3 regions of the Rhizobium sp. 57MFTsu3.2 genome follow, and region 2 is predicted to be linked to each of the others. Evidence: riboswitches for the same ligand, from Rfam matches in the RefSeq annotation. Region 2 holds a riboswitch; each other region holds the start of a gene.
The links. Region 2 has a riboswitch for cobalamin ahead of AF71_RS19210 (CbtB domain-containing protein). Riboswitches for the same ligand answer to the same signal wherever they lie in the genome.

Region 1 (7,539 bases), on a different contig from region 2:
GTAGTCGAGATTGTCGTTGGTCAAGAAGGCGGCTGGATAATAGACGCGGCCGATTTTGCCTTCCTTGCGGATTTCGATCTTCGAAACGATCGGGTGGATCGAGGAGGTCGAGTGGTTTATGTAGGAAATCGAGCCCGTTGGCGGCACTGCCTGCAGGTTCTGGTTATAGAGACCGCCTTCCACGACGGCCTGCTTCAGTTCCAACCAGTCGTCTTGCGTCGGAACGTGGACCCCTGCCGTCTCGAAAAGCTCTGCTACACGCGCTGTCGCGGGCTTCCACTCAGCTTCGGTGTACTTGTTGAAATATTCGCCCGAAGCGTACTTCGAATTCTCGAAACCCTTAAAGCTCTGACCCCGCTCGACGGCCAGCCGGTTCGAGGCACGGATGGCATGATAGGTGACTGTGTAAAAGTACATGTTGGTGAAGTCGACGCCCTCTTCGGAGCCATAGTAGATACGTTCGCGGGCGAGATAGCCGTGAAGGTTCATCTGCCCGAGACCAATCGCGTGACTGTCGGCGTTACCCTTAGCCACGGCTGGAACGGACGTGATGTTGCTCATGTCGGAAACGGCAGTCAGCGCCCGGATCGAGGTTTCGATCGTCTTGCCGAAATCGGATGAATCCATCGCTGCAGCGATATTCAGCGAGCCGAGATTGCAGGAGATGTCCTTGCCCATGTGCTTGTAGGATAGATCGTCATTGTAGTCGCTCGCCTCGCTCACCTGCAGGATTTCCGAGCAGAGGTTGCTCATGGTGATGCGTCCGGCAATTGGGTTCGTCTTGTTCACCGTGTCTTCAAACACGATGTAGGGATAGCCGCTTTCGAACTGGATCTCGGCAATAACCTGAAAGAAGTCACGCGCTTTGATCTTCTTTTTCTTGATGCGGCTGTCGGCCACCATCTCCCGGTACTTTTCCGTCACCGAGATCTCGCTGAAGGCGACGCCGTAGACACGCTCCAAATCGTAGGGCGAGAACAGGTACATATCCTCGTTGTTCTTTGCCAGTTCGAATGTGATGTCGGGGACAACAACACCGAGGGACAGCGTCTTGATGCGGATCTTCTCGTCGGCATTCTCGCGCTTGGTGTCGAGGAAGCGCATGATGTCGGGGTGGTGGGCGTTGAGGTAGACGGCGCCTGCCCCCTGTCGCGCGCCGAGCTGGTTGGCGTAGGAGAAGCTGTCCTCAAGGAGCTTCATGACCGGGATTACGCCTGACGACTGGTTCTCGATCTGCTTGATCGGCGCTCCCGCCTCGCGCAGGTTCGTCAACGACAGAGCGACACCGCCGCCGCGCTTGGAGAGCTGCAAAGCGGAATTGATGCCGCGTGCGATGCTCTCCATATTGTCCTCGATGCGTAGCAGGAAGCAGGAGACAAGCTCACCGCGCTGCTTCTTTCCGGCATTGAGGAAGGTCGGGGTCGCCGGCTGGAAGCGGCCCGAGATGATCTCATCAACCATGTCGCGGGCCAGCGCTTCGCTGCCCTGCGCCAGCGTCAGTGCCACCATGCAGATACGGTCTTCGTAGCGCTCGAGATAACGCTTCCCGTCGAAGGTCTTCAGCGTGTAACTGGTGTAGTACTTGAACGCGCCGAGGAAGGTCGGGAAGCGGAACTTCTTATCGTAGGCGTGATCGAACAGGTCGCGGACGAAATTGAACGAATACTGGTCCAGAACCTCCTGCTCATAATAGCCTTCGGTGACGAGGTAATCGAGCTTCTCCCTGAGATTATGGAAGAACACTGTATTCTGGTTTACGTGCTGCAGGAAATACTGCTTGGCCGCTTGCCGATCCTTGTCGAGCTGAATCCTTCCGTCCTCGTCATAGAGGTTCAGCATCGCGTTGAGCGCGTGGTAGTCGAGCGTTGCGTCCGCCACCTTCGTATCCGCCACCTTCACAGGGCGTTCGAGAACTGCCGTGTCCAAAATCGTTCCAATCCATGTTTGACATTGGCGACATCCTCCACGGTGCCCAGAAGCTCGAACCTGTAGAGGTAGGGCACCTGACATTTCCTTGCGATGATGTCGCCGGCAAGCCCGTAGGTCTCGCCGAAGTTGCTGTTGCCCGCGGCAATCACGCCACGGAGGTTCGAGCGGTTCGCCGCATCGTTGAGGAAACGGATCACCTGCTTGGGGACGGCGCCCTTGCCGCCGTCGCCGCAATAGGTCGGGACGATCAGGACGAAGGGACGTTCCGCCGTAAGCGTGAGCTCGGCGCCGATCGGAATCCGCGATGCGGGCAGCCTGAGTTTTTCGACAAAGCGGCGGGTGTTCTCGGATCTGCTGGAGAAATAGACGAGCTCACCCATCGGCCGATCCTCAGGCCAGAGCGTTGATCATATCAGGTCGGAAGCCAGCCCAGTGCAGGTCACCGGCAACGACGACGGGAACCTGACGGTAGCCGAGACCCTGCACGAGCTCGTAGGCCGCGGTGTCGGTCGAGACGTCGATCACGTCATAGTTGATCCCTTGCCGATCGAGCGCGCGTGTGGTCGCCGTGCACTGAACGCAGGCGGGCTTGCTGTAGACGGTGATGGTCATGGTAATCCTCATGTCAGATAGGCGGGCGATAGCGATCGGACATCCTCCGACGTCCGGCCAAAAGTGAGCGATGATGAAGGCAGCCGCTTGCGGTCGCCGGACGCTCAGGCGCCCGTCATTCGCGCGGACGGATTTCGAAACTCAAGATCATAAGACTTCACCCCGAAGTGGCTCATGCGGCGGTCAGGGGAAGCGGCACGCACGGCAACATCCCGCACGCAATCGCGACCTTCCGGACACCCCGCCCGTGGACGTTTGCGTTGCAAGGCAGGTCTCCTGGCTTGCGGATCATCACATTCGATCTGCCTTCCCAATGCCCTCAAGGCGTTCAGTGGACCTATCGATCGAATGCTCGCCGCTCACAGTTGCGGGGGCAGCTCCGGCATTGCTCGACCCATCATGGGCCTCACGCACCGTATTCCCGTCTTAGCTTCCGACGCGAATCGGAAGAACCTCGAACACAAGATATAGTATACGAGGCGAAAATCGCGTCAACGGATACCATCAGACAGACGCAGAAACGCTGGGGACAAATAATGAAGGCAACGAAGCCGGACCTTCGCCCGGCTTCGGGGTTCGGTGGCACGGTAGGGCTAGCCCTCTACCGCGGCTACTTCGCGCAGGCTGCGCGCGGCTTTCACCATATTGACGAGTGCGGGTTTGACCTCTTCCCATTGCGGGTTTTCAAGCCGCAGTCCGGGTTGACCCAAAGTTGGCGGTCGCTCAAATGTGTGCGCGCCAGACTGATCAACGCTCGCATCTCCTCGGCATGAGGAACCCGCGGCTTGTCATAGACACCTGGTCCGATTTCGTTCGGATAACCTTCTCCGACGAATGCATCGAGCAGTTCCATTTTCGACCTTGACGTCTCGATCGAGATCCCATCCGCGTCCATCGCGGCGATCGAATCCATGATGTCGTTGAACTCGGAATAGCACATGTGCGTATGGATCTGCATGTCGTCCGCCACGTCGCTGGAGCAAATTCGGAAGCACTCGACAGCCCAATCGAGATAATGCTGCCAGGCACCCTTCCTGAGGGGAAGGCCTTCGCGTAACGCCGCTTGGTCGATCTGGACCATCGCCGGCGCCCGCTTGTTCGAGATCCTTCACCTCATCATGGATGGCGAGCGCGATCTGTCGGCAGACGGTCTCGCGAGGCAGGTCGTCGCGAACGAGGACCAGTTGAAGAATGGTAACCGGTCCCGTCAGCATCCCCTTCATGGGCTGCGTTCAAGCCAGGCAAGCAGGCTTCCCCTCACTTCGGTCGTGATCTCGAATTGTACGGGACGTCCGGTCTTTCGCTGGACGACCATGGCGCGGGTTCGAATTTCTTGAACGAGAGCCCCGATTTTGATCTTAGCGCGACGCCCGCCTCGTGCCCTCTACCTCAACCCACGCGCCCTCCCGTGCAGCGGTTCGTTCATCGATCCAAATCGGCCGTCGGCATTGCAGAACACTTCAATATTTACCGTAACGTACTTCCTCTCGTGCCTCGAAAAGCGAGGATGTTGTCAGCGCCGCTAACAAGGTCAAGGTCATCATGTCGCTACGCTCTGTTACTTTCCTCCTCCTCGCTTTTTTGATGGTGGCAGGTGGGACCTCGGCGCAGACCGCTCAGGTCAGCGATGAAGAGATCAGCCAGGCCTATATCTACCTGCTTGGCCGGCTGCTGATCACACGCCAACAACAGCTCGACTTCCAGGAAGGTTTTAAGTGGAACGAGTTGGTTCACAGGAAGCCCGGCGCGGTGGACTGGCCCAATCCGAACCTGGACGTCGCCTATTCCGAGGCCTGGGTTGCAGTCGACGAGACCAGTTGCACAATCGTCTCGGTCCCTGAAATCAAAGACCGGTACTTTACCGTCCAATTCCTGAACGGGTGGGGCGAGACGCTTGCCAATATCAACGAACGCGTCTTCCCCAACAAGGCGTCGGGCGATTTCGCCGTTTGTCTGCGAGGCGCAAAAGTGGAGCTGCCTCAGGAGGCCATCCGCATCGATCTTCCTGTTCCGCATGCTCGGATCCTTGCCCGCGTGGCCCTCGGCAACGACCCCGATCGCGCTGTCGTCCTGCAGCATGAGTTCAAGTTGCGGGCGACCGGCGCGCCGAAGCTGCCGGATATCCCGAAGACCCCGATCTTCGAGCTGGAAAAGCTTCCAGGCGTGGAGGCGTTCGATGCGGCGATCCCGGCCCTCGACAGCGAGCCGGACCTTAGTCCGGGGCTGGAGAGACTTCAGACGGACGCGAGACAGATCGCAGCCGCCGTGAAGGACAATGCTGAGGAGCGCAAACGCGTGGACGCCGTCATCAAACAGCACGCCTTTTCGGAACTCGCCAAGGCTGGTGCCACGATCGGCCATGGCGTCGTTCACAACGGATGGGCGCGTCCGGGCGTCGTCGGCGAATACGGCCTGGATTATGTGGCACGGACGCTGGTGAACAACGGCGGCATCTGGGCGAACGTGAAACCCGAGGTTCTCTACTATCGCGGCGGGAAGGACGAGAGTGGTGACGACCTTTCCGGGGACCACGTCTACAAGGTGACATTCCCCAAGGACGCGCTGCCCTCGCGCTTCGCCAAGTACTTCTGGTCTGTCATCGCTGTCGACAATGTCCACTTCCGCGTCCTGCCAAATCCATCGAACCGTTACCTGCTGAACGAGCAGACGCATCCCCAGTTCGGCACTGACGGCTCGCTCACGCTCTATTTCGCAACGAGCAAGCCCGCTGACGCTCCTGACGGAAACTGGCTACCGATCCCAAAGGGGCAGAAGTTCCGACTGACGTTCCGCTTCTACGGTCCGCTCGATGGTGTCTCAAACGGCACGTACTGGCCACCAGCCCTGGTCAAGCTGAATTGAACCGAGCGACGCCCTTCCATGACGGTATGGCGTTCGCCGCGATGTCCACTGCCGCGAACCGCTTCTTGGGTTCTGGCAGATATCTAAGGAGAAGTACTATGCGGCTTTTTCACCTTGCCTCTGTGGCAACTCTTTGCTTCGGCGCAGGAATGCAGGCAGCGCGCGCTGCAGACATGCCCGTTACCGTCGACAATTTTACGCGCGCCGAAACCGATCTCTATTTCAACAACGCACTCAAGGATGCGGGTGGCACGACTGGCAAGTTCGGTCATCATCGCGAACCGATGTCGATCGACCATCAGACCGTTGTCCGCCCCAACCGTGATACACTTTATTCGGTCGCCCTTATCGACCTTGAGGCAGGCCCGGTCACCGTCACTCTCCCTGACGCTGGCACACGCTTCCGGTCGCTGCAGATCATCAACGAAGACCACTATCTGGTAGGCGACGAAGAGTACGACGCTGGCAGCTACACCTATACCCGCGATCAAGCTGGAACACGTTACATTCTTGTCGGATTGCGCACCTTGGTCGACCCCAACAGCCCGGATGATATCCAGCAGGTGCACAGCCTGCAGGATGCTACGAAGGTTAGCCAGACCACGGCCGGGAAGTTCGAGGCCCCTCAATGGGACACGGCGAGTCAAAAGAAGGTGCGAGACGCCCTACTGGTGCTTGGCTCAACCATACCGGACTTCAAAGGTGCGTTCGGCGCGAAAGATAAGGTTGATCCGATCCGCCACCTGATCGGCACCGCCGCAGGATGGGGTGGTAACCCTGAACACGATGCCACCTACCTGAATGTCACCCCGCCCAAAAACGACGGAAAGACGATCTATAGGCTGTCCGTCAGGGACGTGCCGGTCGACGGGTTCTGGTCGATCAGCGTCTACAATTCCAAAGGCTACTTCGAGAAGAACAAGCTGAACGCCTATACGCTGAACAACATTACGGCTGCCAAGGCTGCCGATGGTTCCATCAACGTGCAGTTCGGCGACTGCGATAAGACGAAGGTCGAAAACTGTATTCCGACAATGGCAGGTTGGAATTACACCGTGCGCCTATACCGGCCTCGCGCTCAAGTGCTCGATGGAAGTTGGACATTTCCGCAGGCTATGCCATCAGCACAATGACGCTTCTGGCGCAACTGCGACCCTTGTTGTCACTGCGTCACGTCCGCTTTGCAGCGACAGCGACCGATGGCTCGATGACCGTTATGAAGGCGCAAAGCTGCCATTCCCCGATGCGAGCTTCTATGTCGGCTCTGGGGCCGATCGTCCGGTGCGAGGAAATGCAACACGACAAGCGGACAAATTGATGAACGATCCGCGGCCTGCGGCACAGCTCGCCTTGGCGGTACCAGCTCGTGTAACGCGCGCCTTCCTTCGCGATCCGGTCGATGTTTGGTGTTGCATGCCTATGCGCCGCACCGCCTCCCGTATAGGCAGGTCGGTCTAAAACCGACAAACGATGCACCTGACAATCGATATACTTGCTGAGCGAGAGCAGCCCGCTTTTGGAGAAACGACTAGCTCGCCCGCAAGGTTGTGAAGTCTACACCTGCTTCGACCAACTATCACGAAGTAGCCCGAGCCACGACGGCTAGGCTCAAAACCTGTAAGTTGCAGAGCTTGAACGGCACTTCCATTTAAGGCGCCTAGAATCTGTCCGCAATCGTGCGCCGGTTCAGGGTCTGGTGTGCGTGGGTCGTTCCGCCTCTGGCAATGTTCGCCTTCATGATCTCACCATGCCGTGGTCCGTGGTTTCGGCTTTAGTCGCGAGCCTTTAGAAGCGTCGCGCACACCTCACCGAGGCACACGCTCAGGCGCGCCAATCCCGCACCAGATCCTCTTTGCGAACAACAACTCATGGCTCACCAACACAATTAGTGCGACACTGCAGTAGACATAGCAAGCCAGCGCTGACCATCCGATGCCGGTGCTGAGCCGCGGCCTAGATCGGTATTCTTTATGTAGTCATCGATGGCAGCGCCGCCAAATACTCTGCAGGACCAATGACAGGTTGGCGAAGTGGAAGCACAACAGAGGAACAGGCAGTGTGAGCGAAGAGACCGTAGCCGATTTGGACGTCAATTCCGCGATATTGTCCATTGAGAAGGGTGCCGACGGTTTTGCG
Region 2 (7,539 bases):
AAGGGGCGGATGGCCTTTTGCTGAATTGCGACGCGCAGCTTTGATTCCAGCGTCGCGCGCTTTGCCACCTTGTCCTGCATCGAGGCTTCGAACACCATGTGGTGGTTGGGGCCGCGTGACTTCGCCTCGTACATGGCGAGGTCGGCTCGGTGGGCCGCGTCCTCGAGCGGCTCTTGACCCTGCTCCCAGCGATCGTGGCCGACGCTGGCGCCGACTTCGACCGCGAACCCGTTGATGTGAATGGGCCGTGTTACGGCTTGAATGAGCAAACGCGCGAAGCGTTCTTCATGGCGGGAGGAGAGGCCAAGCGCAACGACGACGAACTCGTCGCCGCCGAAGCGATAGACGCAGTCCGCGTTTCCGATTGCGCAGATCCGTTTTGCCACCTCGATCAGAAGGGCGTCGCCGCCATTGTGGCCGACAAGGTCATTGACCTTCTTGAAGCCATCGAGGTCTACCGAGAAGATTGTCACGTTCTGCTCCCACTCGTCACCTTCGACGTCGGTCTTCGTCCTTCGCAGCAGGACTTTCCGTTCGAACGCATAGCGGTTGGGAAGTTTGGTGAGGTGGTCGTGGGTTGCTGTCCAGTCGGCCTTGGCCTGAGCGGTGGCCCGCAGCTCCATCTCCTTGCGCAAATCGACAATGCGCAGGATCGAATAGACGAAGCTCATCGCCCCGCCGATGCCAAGGGCGAGGACGAGCTTGTCTGCACCATAGCTTTCGTAGGCGCCGACGAAGGCGACCACACAGTTATCCAGTTCCAGGATTGCACCGACGAGCCATAGCGTTACCCCCAACGCCATGACCAACAAGCATTGCCTCCCGGCCCTGCTCTGGAAGAATACCGGCATGCTTTACTCCATCTCCACCCGGGCGCTGATGTATCATGGAAGTCTGAAGCGTTTGTTGAAATCAAAGGGCGATTTCTTGTTATCAAATCGCTATCACGGCGTGTGAACTGGCTCGAAAGCCGCGGTGAAAAACGAGGCGAGCGCTTGTCGCTCGCCTGTTGTTCTCAAAGTCTGGTTAGAAGGGTGACGCTGACGACGAGCAGGAGAAGCATCCCGGCGCCAGTCATACGTAGCAGACGCGAGCGTCGCATCCGCGCGCCGCTCCAATCATAGGGCATGCAAAGTCCTCCTTGGGGCAAGGATTGACAGCCCGACGGTGTCGGGTCGAAAAACTATCGCATCGATTGCTTGCGTAAGGCTGGACTAAATTATCGCCCTGAAAATTAGGTGGTTTGTCCTTCGAAGCGCAGGGACCAGCGGCTTCCGTTGCTGGTCATGTGAGCGACGGCGAGCGGTTCGATATCGGTAATCCAGAATGATGACAGGGGGGCATTCAGCGTGCCGATGATGGCTGCTCGGATGACCGCCGCATGGGTAATGGCGATGATGTTACCGCCGGACTGCAAGTGCTCGCGCATCCAGCCGTTTACACGCATGCACACGGCAGCGATCGCCTCGCCACCATGCGGTGCTTCCTCCGGTTGCGCCATCCAGGCGGCAAGGTTCTCGGGTTCCGCTTGCTGGATCTCGGCGATCGAACGGCCCGCCCAGCGGCCAAAATCGCAATCGGCGAGCGCCTCGGAAACTTCCGGCTGCAAGCCAAGCGCGCCGGCCGTCTGCCGCGCGCGCAGCGTCGGGCTGGCGAAGACGCTGTCGGCGTGCCGCAGGCGTGGGGTGATTGCCCGTGTGGCAATGATTGCCTTTTCATTCAGCGGTTCGTCCTGCGGGAAGCGCGCCTCGCGGTTGGCGGCCGTCGGGCCGTGGCAGATCCAGGTAAGGCGCGTCATCACGTTCGTTGTCTCCGGATATCGGGGAGCGTGGTCCGCCGCTGCATGAAGTTTCGTTGACAGGTTCGAAGCGGCAGATATAACGGTGATGTTGTGGGTTTGGAAACCGGTGAAATTCCGGTGCGGTCGCGCCACTGTGATCAGGATGAGGATACCTCGGACTGGAAGTCAGACCCTGCCACGCAACGATTCTCGACTGAACGCGTCATTCCAGGAGGAATACATGTCTGACACTACTTTTGCGCCCGTCGCCGCACCGGCTCCGATTCCGGTTGGCGAGCTTTTGCCTTGGGCCATCTTCGGCGGTCTACTGATGCTCATCGCCATCTATTTCGTCGGTACCGAAGAGGGCGCGATGGCGCTTTTCAACGGTATGTACGTGCACGAGTTCGTGCATGACGGCCGGCATCTCCTCGGCTTTCCCTGCCACTAAGGGAGTTCCGGACATGGTTGGAAATCTTTTGCTTCGCGGCATGCTCGCGGGGGTGATCGCTGGCGTCCTCGTTTTCGCCTTTGCGCATACTTTCGGCGAGCCGCTTGTCGACCAGGCGATCGCGTTCGAGGAGGCGGCCGCCCAGGCGGCGGGTGAAACTGCTGAGCCTGAAATCGTCAGCCGCGCCACGCAGGCGGGCCTTGGCCTCTTGACCGGTGTAATGGCCTACAGCATTGCTGTCGGCGGCCTGTTTGCCCTCGTATTCGCCTTTATCCAGGGGCGGTTCAGCAATCTGAGCGCCCGCGGGACCTGTGCCGTCATCGCCGTTGCGGCGTTTGTCGCTATCGTGATCGTACCCAACATAAAATATCCGGCCAATCCGCCAGCAGTCGGCAATCCCGACACCATTGGCGTCAGGACCGAGCTGTTTTTCCTGATGATCGTCGTTTCGATCGCTGCGCTTGTAGCGGCAATTGCGCTTGCACGCCGCCTCACGCCGCGGTTCGGTATGTGGAATGCGGCAATCGCGGCAGGTCTGGCCTATGTCGGTTTCATCGGCCTCGTGCAGTATCTGCTGCCGCCGATCAACGAGGTTGCGGAGAACTATTCGGCTATGGTTCTCTGGCGTTTCCGTACGACCACGATCGGGATGCACGCCATCCTATGGGGCGTTCTTGGCCTGGCCTTTGGTGCTCTGGCCGAGCGCAAGCTCGGTGCCGCACCCAGGCTCAGCGCTCGCGCGTCGGTCTTCCATTGATCGGAGAAGGCCCCGGAGCAATCCGGAGCCTGTCCTCAGAGATGACCAGTCGGCGTCCCATTTTTCTTGTAGCCATGATTGCTGTCCTGCAGCTTTGGTCCGTCGCGGCCGACGCGCACCAGCGGAGCAGCAGCGGTTCCCAAAGCGGCATCGCGATCGCCGAGATCTCACATGGCGAAATGGTCATGATGGCGGAGTATCGCGATCGGATCATTGATCTCGCGGCGCGTGCCACGGACACGAACGAGCCGTTCCGACGCGTGCTGAACTATGCGCAGATCCAGCATGCCTATTGTCTCTGGGGCAAGATGCCGGGCGGGGTGACCGACGAGGCCAGTCCATTCAATGAATGCTCGCACGCCTACCTCGCGGCAACGAAGGCCGTACTCCTGTCGATGCGCAACATGGGCGCGGAGGCGGACGAGGCGGAGGCCATCGTCTCTGCGATCGACGCCGGCATGGTGTTGCGCGGTCTGGCGCTGATCACCTGCGAGTTCAGCGGTGAGGCGTTCAACACTGCGGATGTCGTTCGCCCGGTGTGGAGGAATGTTCCCTTGCATCCCGGCAGCATGGTGACGGTTACCGGCTTCGCGGCGGTGTTGCTGGCTGCGGCATATTGTGGACGGCGGCTGCTTCGGTGGATCGCGCCCTGACGAAACCTGCTCCGGCAGACCGTCCTTAATTTAACCCTGAATGGCTCTAGCTCTTCTCGATATCGCGGTCGAGGTGCGTCGCAATCAGCATGGCCGCGAGATGGACAGTGTTCTTCGCTCCGTAGCGCTCCTTCATGCGCTCTAGGCGGTGCTCGACCGTGCGGGGTGAAATGCCGAGGTCAGCGGCGATCTCCTTGGCCGTCGCGCCTTCCGTCAGGAGCTGCATCACGGCTTCATCGGTCGCATCCATGCGTGCTCGCTGCTGCGGCGGGTTGAACATGAAGCGACCGTTCGAGACCGCCAGAAGCCAGGCTGGATGTTGCGCCGTTGTCTTTTGCGGAAGGATCAGCCGTTCGTATCCGATGTTGACGCCAAGCACCCGTGTCTTGACCAGTTCCATCGACGGCTTCTGCGTGGCAATCACCTCGCGATAACGCGGGATGACGGCCGTCTCCATGTAGCCCCGATCCTTGAATTCGCCGATGCGCTGATCGGCAAAGAGCTTGTTGATGTTCAGGATACGCGAACTGACGGTAGAAGAGCGCACGACCTTCAGATGCCATTGCAACGGATCGTCGCCGTTGAGAACGACGAGCGTCATCCTCATCCGGATCGTCAGGAGCTCGAGGACGTCGCGATAGATGTCCTCTGGAGCGGCCGGCAGTTGCGGCGTGGTATGCAACCATGCGTCCAGCAGTTTCTGCGTGACAGTATGAAATGAAGTGTCCTTGTTCATCAATCCATGCGCGATATCTGGAATCGTTGCACTACGACAACCCAAAATGGGTACAGCTTTCAACAGCCGACCACGGCTGAATCGTCGTAAGGCATTAATATGAAAAATATATCGCTCGCTGCATCTATTTTGAAGCGAATTTCTCGGTGTGCGTTCTGCACGTTAAGCGGGTTCAGGCTGGAGGCGCCCGCGGCGTCCGGTTTCAATCATCCGAGTAGCGTTGTTCGCGCCAGGGGTCGCCGTACATGTGATAGCCGTTTTTTTCCCAGAAGCCTGATGCATCGGCCGGCAGCAGCTCGATACGGCGCAGCCACTTGGCGCTCTTCCAGAAATAGAGATGCGGAACGACGAGCCGCATGGGGCCGCCGTGATCGCGCGTCAGCGGCACACCTTCCCAGGAGGTTGCGAGGATGGCATCTTCTGCGGCGAAGTCGGAGAGCGGCAAGTTTGTCGTATAGCCATCATAGCTTGTCAGCATGACGTAGTGAGCTTCCGGATTCGGTATTGCCTGATCGAGCAGGTCGCGCGTCGAAACACCCTTCCACTTGTTGTCGTAGCGTGACCACGTCGTCACGCAATGAATGTCGGTGACCTTAGTGCTCTGCTCGAGCGCCTGGAAGGCGGTCCAGGTAAGATCAAGCGGGGTTTCGACCAGTCCACGGACTTCCAGGCTCCATGTGTCGGGCGCGATGATCGGGTGCTGGCCGAGATCAAGGATCGGCCAATCCTTGACGAGGTGCTGACCCGGCGGCAGGCGCTCGGTTTCCGGGCGACTGATGCGGCCGGTGAGGAATTTTCCTTCCTCGGCCCAGCGGCGCTTCGATCTCGTGAGCTTGCTGTCGGTCGGGGTTTGATCGTCGCTCATCGCTGGCCCTTTCGCGTTGCCGCAATAGGGCATCCAGGCTTCGAGACTGTCAAGCGTGCGTCACGACAGATTCTTGAGGTACAGCGAGAGGAGCTGTGTTTGCGACGATATGCCGAGCTTGCGGTAGACGTTGCGCCGATGAACCTTCACGGTCCCTGTCGAGATGTTGAGCTTCAGGCCGATCGACTCGGAGGAGTGCCCCTGAAGGACAAGATCGACGATCGCGGTCTCGCGGCTGGTGAGATTGAGATCACGCCACACCGCTTCGGCGGGCTGCAGGGCGCTTTCACTGGCGTTGCGTTTGCGGTTGCCGCGGGGTCTCGAATGCTGTTGCGCATCAAAGCGAGTTCCGAGCCCGGCCCAGTAGTGCCGAACCATGTTTGCGATCAATGGTTCGGCTTTCTTCAGCAAGGCAAATTCCGCAGGCGGGAAGGGCCCGGTCTTTTCCTTGCGCATAAGCGAAAGAACGATCGTGATATCGTCATCGGCCGTGACGAAGAAACCGATCTCCTCTGCAAGGCCTGTCTGGACGTAATAAGTCCGGTAGTACTCGCTGGAGAAGAACCGGTCTGGCGCCAGTTCCCGCATGCGAAACACGCCGGCGCGACGTTCATGGGCCGTGTGGTAGAACGGGTCGAGGAGGTAGGGGCCAGCCTGGTAGAGGGTCACGAAAATGATGTGCTCCTTCGGGTCGAAGGTGCTGTAGAGATCGATCGGCCGCTCCTTGCCGCGATAGGCGAAGACAACGACGTAGTCGAAGCTTACGAGCGCCGCCATCATCTCCCGGAAGGTCTCGCCGAATTCTGCATCGCCCATCGCCTGCCGGCCAATGGTGGCATTGAAGGCCCGAAATAGCGCCTCCAGGTCAGTGGTCATTTCCCGGAACCTCCTGATCGCCCCGCGCGGAAATCCGCTCCCCGTGTATATACCTTCCATGAAGGCTTTGCGGCTAGAATACCCCTCTCGGGGTATATACCGTGAGGGAAGGGCGCGCTTAGTCTTTCCACAGCGACGGTGGCAAAAGGCAGCGCTAGACTGCCCAATCCAGACCAACCGCAGGGAACAGACGTGGCATCTGCTTCGACGAACGATATCGAATTCCGTTCGGTCACCAAGAATTATGGCCCGGTGATCGCCGTAACGGACATCAACCTCAATGTGCCGAAGGGTGCATTCCTCGCGTTGCTCGGCCCGTCGGGCTGCGGCAAGACCACTTGCCTGCGCATGATCGGCGGTTTCGAGCAGCCAAGCCAAGGTACTGTGCTGATCGACGGGCGCGAGATGAACGGTGTGCCGGCCTATCGGCGCCCGGTGAACATGGTCTTTCAGCATTATGCGTTGTTTCCGCATTTCGACGTCCGGCAGAACGTTGCTTATGGTCTGAAGCAGGTGCGGCCCAAGTTTGCGGCGGCCGAAATCGACCGGCGTGTCACTGAGGCGCTTGAAATGGTTCGGCTCGGCGGCTTCGCCAAGCGCCGCATCCACGAAATGTCTGGTGGACAGCAGCAGCGCGTGGCGCTCGCTCGCGCGATCGTCAACCGTCCGTCGGTGCTGCTCCTGGACGAACCGCTGGCTGCGCTCGACAAGAAGCTACGCTCCGCCATGCAGATCGAATTGCAGACATTGCAACGCGAACTTGGCATCACCTTTGTTCTGGTCACCCATGATCAGGAAGAAGCGCTCTCTATGGCGGATATCGTCTGCGTGATGAGCGCGGGGCGGATTCGCCAGCTGGGCTCGCCGCAGGAGGTCTATGACCGCCCGGCCGATTTGTTCGTAGCCGATTTCGTTGGCAAGACCAACCGGGTGAAGGCGACGATGGAGGCGGATGGCGCGACGCTGCGTCTTGCGGACGGTTCCGCAATCGCCGCGGGGATCCGGGCGGGTGTTTCAACGGGCGAGGCAATCGTCGCGATCCGGCCGGAATCGATCCGCCTGACACGCATGCAGGCGCCCGATATCGCAAGCTTCAAAGGCACGGTGACCCACCGCATCTTCCTGGGGTCGTCGGCGGAATATGCCGTCACGGTGCCGGGGCTCGGTGACTTTCTGGTGACCGCCGACCGCCGCAGCATGAACGAAAGCGATCTGGTCGAGCCCGGCGAGGCCGTCTACCTCGGCTTTGATCCCGGCGCGGCCCATGTCTTCTCAGCATCAAGTGCAGCCTAAAATCAAAACAAGGGAACAGCATCATGAGCAAAGACTATAAGGATAACCTTCCCATTTCAGCCAACGGCTTCATGGACGAGTTCATGCGGCTCAAGCGTGGCTCTGTCAGCCGCCGCCACTTCCTCGGC
Region 3 (7,539 bases), on a different contig from region 2:
CAAGGTCCTGTGGGCTGCCGGTTTCGATCAACTGAAACCCGCTCTTCTCGGCGTCCAGCGCGCGGAACAGGTTGGATGTCGAAATCTGACAGCTCCAGCCGACGGGGCAACTAAAGACGGCGCCCTGCGATGCATTTCCCGGCGCGGGGAAGAGTTCCGGATGCTTGAGCGCATCCTGTACGCTGCGGATATTGGGGTTAGCGTCGGCGACGAATTTGGGTATCCACCAGCCTTCGACAGCTCCCTCCGAAAGGATTTCCGCCGCCAGGATCAGCCTGCCTTCCTTGACCGCACCGTCGAGTTCTGTGCGGACGGAATTGATCCAGAACTCCGAAGCGATATCCGGCTCACCGTTCTCGTTCATCGACAGGAAGGTCGGCATCGTGTCGCCCGGGACGATTTTGACAGAGCAGCCATAACCCTTCTCAAGAATGAACCTGTCGAAGTTGGCCGCAATACCCGCCGAAGCCCACTTCATTTCAGCGATGGTGACGTTGCCGCATTCGGCAGCCTGCGCAGTCGTAGCGGCCGCACAGATTCCTGCGGCGAGCAGGATCGACGTGCAGAGAGATCTCATTTGCCTTCCCATTCTTGCTGCCCCGCCACAACTAGGCGTTCCGCGTCTTGCGGAGATCTTTATCCTGTTTGTCCGGCTATTGCTGTGGCGCTCGTCTTGATGCCTTGGAATGGCAGCCTACGCGTTCGGCTGTGGAAATCAATCGTTCTTCTGTGCATGAGGCGTGAAGTCTAAGCGTCTGATTTGAAAACGTATTGCCAGCCCCACCAAAAGGTTACCACGAGCGTCCCAAAGCCGGAAAATGCCGAAATTCATCTTTGCTTAGGGAGTTGCTAACCGTCCGGTAACAATGTGGCGGTATCTGTTCTTCCGTGGCGGGGGACACCGCCGCTTCTCCGGATCAGGTAATGCGTCCCGGAGAACGTGAGCTTCGCCGTGTATGGGCGAATGCGCCAGCGTATTTCGGCAGGCCGCGCTACCCTAAGCGGGTGACGTGGCCTTCGCATTTTCGGCGCTTGCGATTGACCACGGCAGAGAGGCCGTTGTAGGCGGGGGTCGGGTTCTCCGGAGTTCCGTGACAATGACCAAGGCCATCATGCTGCAAGGGACCGGCTCCGATGTCGGCAAGACCGTTCTTGTCGCGGGGCTTTGCCGTCTTGCTGCCAATCGTGGCCTTTCGGTCCGTCCCTTCAAACCGCAGAACATGTCGAACAATGCCGCGGTCGCCGACGACGGCGGCGAGATCGGCCGGGCGCAATGGCTGCAGTCGCTTGCCGCGCGTGTGCCGTCCTCGGTGCACATGAATCCTGTATTGCTCAAACCGCAATCCGAATACGGCAGCCAGATCATCGTTCAGGGCAAGGTCTGGGGGCAGGCCAAGGGACGGGACTATCAGAAACTCAAGCCAGCGCTCCTCGACTACGTGATGCAGAGCTTTTCGGCCGTTTCGGCCGGAGCGGATCTTGTGATCGTGGAAGGCGCAGGTTCGCCCGCCGAAATCAATCTCAGGGCCGGCGATATCGCCAATATGGGATTTGCCACCCGTGCCGGTGTGCCTGTCGTGCTTGTCGGCGATATTGACCGCGGGGGCGTGATCGCCTCGCTGGTTGGGACGCATACGATCCTCTCCGAGGACGACCGGGCAATGATATCCGGCTACCTCATCAACAAGTTCCGTGGCGACGTCTCGCTCTTTGATACGGGTATCGATGCGGTGCGCCGCTTCACCGGATGGCCATGCTTCGGTGTCGTGCCGTGGCTCAGGCACGCTTCGCGTCTGCCGGCCGAGGACTCGGTGGCGTTGGAACGCCTCGCACGCGGCGGCACGGGGGCACTCAAGGTCGCCGTGCCGGTCTTTACCCGCATCGCAAATTTCGACGATCTCGACCCCTTGAAGGCGGAGCCGGATGTCGATTTGGTTTTCGTCCGCGCGGGCGAGCGGCTGCCTGCGGACGCGCGGCTGGTGATCTTGCCCGGTTCGAAATCAACGATATCAGACCTGGCTGATATGCGTGCGCAGGGTTGGGATGCCGACATACTGGCCCATGTGAAGCGGGGTGGTCGGGTGATCGGGATTTGCGGCGGCTATCAGATGCTCGGGCGCAAGGTCCATGATCCCCTGGGCATCGAGGGACATGCGGTGGATATGGCGGGCCTCGGGCTGCTTGACGTCGAGACGGAGATGGCGCCTGAAAAGACCGTCCGCAACAGTGTTGCGACAGCAGTGGAGGACGGGTCCCCGCTTTCCGGCTACCAGATCCATCTCGGTATCACCTCCGGCGAAGACTGCGGCCGGCCGTTCGCGATCGTCGATGGTAGGCCGGATGGCGCGGTATCGGCAGACGGCCGGATTGCGGGAACCTATCTGCATGGGCTGTTCGCCAGCGACATCTACCGTTCTCGCTTGCTGCGCAGCTTTGGCCTTTCGGGCGACACGAATGACTATCGTGCCGGCGTCGAGAAAGCCCTGGACGACGTTGCGGCCGAGCTGGAAGCCTGTCTTGACCGGCGCTGGCTGGACGAACTTCTCGGCTAGATCTCGCCGGATATTTCGCGGCGGCGGCGATCGAGTTCTTCGCTGTAACGGCGCAGCGTATGCGCCTCGCTCAACTGGCCGACAACCTTGCGCTCAATCAGATTGTTGACGACGGCGAGCGCTTCGCTTTCGGTCTTGTCGAAGATGGCGGCTGCCTGCTTGGCGTTCATCTGCGGCTGCAGGAAATCGTTCTTGTAGCGGATGAATTCGCTGAGATCCTTGCCGGTTTCGTCGGTATCGGTCAGGTTCGCGTAAATCTCCGGAACGAGCACGAGGCCGCTGTACTTGCCGGTACCATCGACCAGGACGACCCGCTGCGCCGAGCCGATGGGGAAGCGTTCCTTGAACTCATCGATCGAGAGAGCGGCATTGGCGGTCTTCACATCGGCGCGCATCAGCCGGTCAACCGTTAGGTTGCGGATCCAGCCGACATCGTGCGCGCTGCGAATGCTCTCGCCGCGCAGGTGGAAGCGCCATGTTGCGAAGGAGTAGCCGAAGGTGCTGCGGACGACGAGCGAGGAGGTGATGACCGCCGCCAGCACAAGCGCCGTGATCGGAAAGTCGCCGGTAATTTCGAGAGCAAGGAACGTCATCGTCAGCGGCCCGCCGATGACGGCGACCGCAAGCGAACTCATGCCGACGACCGCGTAGATGACCGGTGTCAGCGTAGCGTGAGCGAAGTAGGGGGCGGAATAGGCGAAGAACTTGCCTACCAGCGCGCCCATGAACAGCGACGCGAAGAACAGACCGCCTCTGAAGCCCGAACCGATCGAGATCGCGGAGGCGAAGGCTTTCAGGAGGAACAGGCCCACGAGCACCGGAATCGCGACGTCGCGCCCGAGGTTGAGGTGGAGCGCGCCATGTCCTGCCGACAGCACCTGCGGTGTGATCAGCGCGAGGAGGCCAACGACGATGCCGCCAAGGGCAGGGCGCAGCGGCGTCGCGATCGAACTCCGGCGAGCCAATTCCTCGATCCAGGCAACGCCCTGCATGATCATGATACCGACACCCGCACAGAATGCGCCGAGCAGGAGAGCCGGGACGTAATCAGCCGGCATGACCGTACCGAATTCGCCAACGTCGATCAGGAAATCGCTGCCACCGAGCAGCCGAGCCACCAGCGTCGAAACCAGCGCAGAAACCACAACCGGCGTTAGCGAGACGATGGTGTACGAGCCGATGATGAGCTCGAAGGCGTAGAATGCGCCGGTCAGCGGGGCATTGAAGGCAGCGGCAATCGCACCCGCTGCGCCGCACCCAACGAGAACGCGCAGGTCCGAGCGGCGAAGCTGCAGCTTCAGCCCGAGCTTCGAGGCCAGTCCGGCCGCCAGCTGCGTGTAGCCGGCTTCCAGGCCGACGGAGGCCCCGAAACCATTAGAAATAAGATTTTGGACTGCGACCAGAATGCTATCGGTGAGAGATAGCCGACCGCCATGCAGTGCGTTCGCCTCGATCGGATCCACCATCGGCTTCTTGCGGGTCTTGGCAAGCACGAACAGCAACAGACCCAGGAGAATGCCGCCGCAGACCGGCGCCGTCAGCAACAGCAGCTTGTTGTCGATCTGCGACGAACTCAGTCTCTCGACGTCGCTGATTCCGAAGATCAGGCTGTGCATTTCGCGGGAAATGAGACCCATACCGGTCACCGCCAAACCCGATATGACACCGACGATCGCGCCGGCGATGACCATCCCCATCTCGCTGCGGCGCAGCAGGGCGCGCATCCGCCCGATATCGAGAAGGGTATGAAACGGACCGAAGCGGCGAATATCGATTTTGAGGAGCATGGCAGGAAAACTAGGCGGGCGCAGGCGCGTTCAAGTGCGAGGAAGGGAGGGGCAAATCAGTGGCGCGACCCGCTTGCGATGCAATTGCGGCAAAAGACCGGCGCGGACAATAATTATTTATGACGTAAGCCACTGATAAAAGACGATAAATCTTGTAGAGTAGGTCGACTTGACAGCGTTTCGCGGCGATGACGGCAATCTTAGGAGCGACGGCTTTTGATTGACTTCAGGAGTGGCCTTGCCTAACGATGACGCCATAACGGATGGTTCCGGACCGGTTGAATCGGTGCGGATGAAAAGGGAATGTGAAGCGGTGGACCCAATTCGGGCACCGTCATCAGAGCCGACCCCGCGACTGTAGAGCGGTCAGGGTTTTCCGTCCGGCGTTGGTTTCGCGTGGCTGACAGCCTGCAAGGGTGCAGGCGGGCTGTGCGAAAGTGGCGACGGAAAAGTCACTGGCAGTGCATCATGATCAACCGGGGCAGGACGCCTCTTACGTCTACGAATCGTCCGCCTTTTCATGAAATGCAGCCGGGAAGGCGAGGAAGATCCGCTGGCACGATCTGGGGCGACCGGTTTCCGGTTTGCCCCGATCGCGGCCAAGACCCGCGAGCCAGGAGACCTGCCAACTGTGCCGGGCGAAAAGCCCATTCCTGGGTGATGCCCGCTGCCAGCACGGAGGTTGTCATGGCTGAAAGACAGATTTGCCGGCTGCGCTCCGCAGTCGTTCCGGTCTCTCGCGGAAGGCTTCCGAAGATCGGTCAGCGTTTTCCATGAGCCCGATATCATCAGGCGCGACTTTCATCCTGGGCGGCGCGCGCTCGGGCAAATCGCGTTTTGCCGAGCAACTGGTCGTCTCGAGCGGCCTGGAGCACCATTACGTGGCGACCGGTCGGGCTTGGGACGACGAGATGCGCGCCCGGATCGACAAGCACAAAGCCGATCGCGGCGATCTCTGGCATACCCATGAAGAGCCGCTGGATCTTGTCGGCTGCCTGCGGGCGATCGATGGCGAGAAGCGGGCAGTTTTGGTGGATTGCCTGACGCTTTGGATCACCAATCTGATGATGGAAGACCGCGACATAGGGGCGGAATTTGCCTCGCTTGTGGCGTATCTGCCGACGGCACGAGCCCGTCTCGTCATCGTTTCCAATGAGGTCGGTCTCGGTATCGTGCCGGAAAACCGCATGGCGCGGGAGTTTCGGGACCATGCCGGCCGTCTGCATCAAATGATCGCGGCCGAGGCCGTGGATGTGTATTTTATCGCGGCTGGACTGCCGTTGAAGATGAAGGGTTGAATTTCATGAACCAGCAGAAAATTCCGGCGACCGTGATCACGGGTTTCCTCGGCGCCGGCAAGACGACGATGATCCGCAATCTGCTCTCCAATGCCAACGGTAAGAAGATCGCGCTTATCATCAACGAATTCGGCGATCTCGGCGTCGACGGCGACGTGCTCAAGGGCTGCGGCGCGGAGAACTGCACCGAGGATGACATCATCGAGCTCACCAATGGCTGCATCTGCTGCACGGTTGCCGACGACTTCATTCCGACGATGACCAAGCTTCTGGAGCGCGAACAGCGCCCCGACCATATCGTTATTGAAACATCCGGTCTCGCGCTGCCGCAGCCGCTCGTTGCGGCGTTCAACTGGCCTGATATCCGCACGCAGGTCACCGTCGATGGCGTCGTTACCGTTGTCGACAGCGCCGCCGTTGCCGCGGGCCGCTTCGCGGACGATCACGATGCCGTCGAGGCTCGTCGGGTCGAAGACGAGTCGCTCGACCATGAGAGCCCGATCGAGGAGCTTTTCGAGGACCAGCTGACCTGCGCCGATCTGATCGTACTCAACAAGACCGACCTTCTCGACACCGCCGGCCTTGGTCGCGTGCGCGATGAGGTTGCTTCCCGTATCGCTCGCAAGCCTGTCATGATCGAGGCGCGCAATGGCGAGGTTCCGGCAAGCGTGCTGCTCGGGCTCGGCGTCGGTACGGAAGACGATGTGGTCAATCGCAAGTCCCACCATGAACTCGAACACGAGGACGGCGTGCCGCACGATCATGACGAGTTCGACAGCTTCGTGGTCGAGCTTGGTCCTGTTGCCGATCCGGCAGCCTTCGTGGGTGCGCTGAGGGGCATCATCGGCGAACATGACGTGCTGCGGCTCAAGGGCTTCATCGATGTTCCCGGCAAGCCGATGCGCCTGCAGTTGCAGGCGGTCGGCAGCCGGATCGACCACTATTTCGATCGCGCCTGGGCGCCGGGCGAAGCACGCGGCACCCGTCTTGTCGTCATCGGCTTGCACGAGATGGACGAAGCGGCGGTGCGCAAGGCGATCGAAGCGCTGGCATAAGGCAAGACCGATGCATCTGCTTCTGGCACAGCAGGGAACAATCAGTGACGCCGAGGAGGCGATCGATCTCGGTCAATCGCCCGGCGATGTCCTGTTCCTGTCGGCTGCCGATACCGAGCTTGCCGCGATAGCCGCCGCTTATGACGAACCGTCGACCGGCTTCTCGCTGCGGCTGGCAAGCCTGATGAGCCTGAAGCATCCAATGTCGGTCGATGCCTATATCGAGCGGACGGCCCGCCACTCCAAGCTAATCGTCGTGAGGGCGCTGGGTGGCGCCAGCTACTTCCACTATGCGCTGGAGGCGCTCCATACGGCGGCAGCTCGATCTGGCGCGTTCATCGCCGTGCTGCCCGGAGATTCGAAGTCCGATGCGGGGTTGACACCATTTTCGAATGTACCGCTTGAAGACCTGAACGCCCTTTGGGCCTATCTCATCGAAGGCGGCGATGCCAATTCGCGGGCGTTTCTGGACTATGCCGGTGCGATGCTCTCGGGAACTGAAAAGCCGGAAGCGGCATCGCCGCTGATGAAGGCTGGGATCTGGTGGCCGGGCAAGGGCGTCGTCGGCGTCGAAGAGTGGAGGTCGGCGTGCGACGAACGGGTGCGCTTCGTACAGGGAGTGTCACAAACGCCTGTGGTCGCGGTCAGCTTCTATCGCGCGCTCGTGCAAAGCGGAGAGACCAAGCCTGTCGAAGCCTTGATCGATACGCTGCTGGCTGAAGGCATCCGGCCGCTGCCGGTGTTTGCTTACAGCCTCAAGGATCCTGTCTCGAAGGGCATTCTCGAAAGTGTTTTTAACGCCATCAAGCCCGAGGTGGTGATCAATACGACAGGCTTTGCCGTGTCT

Region 1: it holds a riboswitch for cobalamin, as region 2 does, so the genes downstream of both, nrdH (glutaredoxin-like protein NrdH) here and AF71_RS19210 (CbtB domain-containing protein) in region 2, are expected to answer to the same signal.
Region 3: it holds a riboswitch for cobalamin, as region 2 does, so the genes downstream of both, cobU (bifunctional adenosylcobinamide kinase/adenosylcobinamide-phosphate guanylyltransferase) here and AF71_RS19210 (CbtB domain-containing protein) in region 2, are expected to answer to the same signal.

The regions. Positions count from the first base shown of each region.
Region 1 covers NZ_JDWI01000013.1:23,846-31,384, reverse strand. Annotated here, with positions in the region: gene nrdE (class 1b ribonucleoside-diphosphate reductase subunit alpha) at 1-1,926, opposite strand, end outside; gene nrdI (class Ib ribonucleoside-diphosphate reductase assembly flavoprotein NrdI) at 1,896-2,309, opposite strand; gene nrdH (glutaredoxin-like protein NrdH) at 2,320-2,541, opposite strand; cobalamin riboswitch at 2,790-3,013, opposite strand; partial or broken gene AF71_RS15420 (5-methyltetrahydropteroyltriglutamate--homocysteine S-methyltransferase) at 3,135-3,770, opposite strand; gene AF71_RS15410 (DUF1214 domain-containing protein) at 4,084-5,403, shown strand; gene AF71_RS15405 (DUF1254 domain-containing protein) at 5,502-6,536, shown strand; gene AF71_RS15400 (mechanosensitive ion channel family protein) at 7,462-7,539, shown strand, end outside.
Region 2 covers NZ_JDWI01000018.1:107,754-115,292, forward strand. Annotated here, with positions in the region: gene AF71_RS19200 (EAL domain-containing protein) at 1-851, opposite strand, end outside; gene AF71_RS19205 (histidine phosphatase family protein) at 1,235-1,798, opposite strand; cobalamin riboswitch at 1,856-1,993, shown strand; gene AF71_RS19210 (CbtB domain-containing protein) at 2,022-2,231, shown strand; gene AF71_RS19215 (CbtA family protein) at 2,245-2,988, shown strand; gene AF71_RS19220 (hypothetical protein) at 3,030-3,641, shown strand; gene AF71_RS19225 (helix-turn-helix transcriptional regulator) at 3,688-4,377, opposite strand; gene AF71_RS19230 (sulfite oxidase-like oxidoreductase) at 4,580-5,242, opposite strand; gene AF71_RS19235 (LuxR C-terminal-related transcriptional regulator) at 5,303-6,118, opposite strand; gene AF71_RS19240 (ABC transporter ATP-binding protein) at 6,311-7,411, shown strand; gene AF71_RS19245 (spermidine/putrescine ABC transporter substrate-binding protein) at 7,435-7,539, shown strand, end outside.
Region 3 covers NZ_JDWI01000003.1:43,591-51,129, forward strand. Annotated here, with positions in the region: gene AF71_RS04335 (glycine betaine ABC transporter substrate-binding protein) at 1-577, opposite strand, end outside; gene AF71_RS04340 (cobyric acid synthase) at 1,098-2,552, shown strand; gene AF71_RS04345 (chloride channel protein) at 2,549-4,339, opposite strand; cobalamin riboswitch at 4,587-4,984, shown strand; gene cobU (bifunctional adenosylcobinamide kinase/adenosylcobinamide-phosphate guanylyltransferase) at 5,113-5,637, shown strand; gene cobW (cobalamin biosynthesis protein CobW) at 5,643-6,692, shown strand; gene cobN (cobaltochelatase subunit CobN) at 6,703-7,539, shown strand, end outside.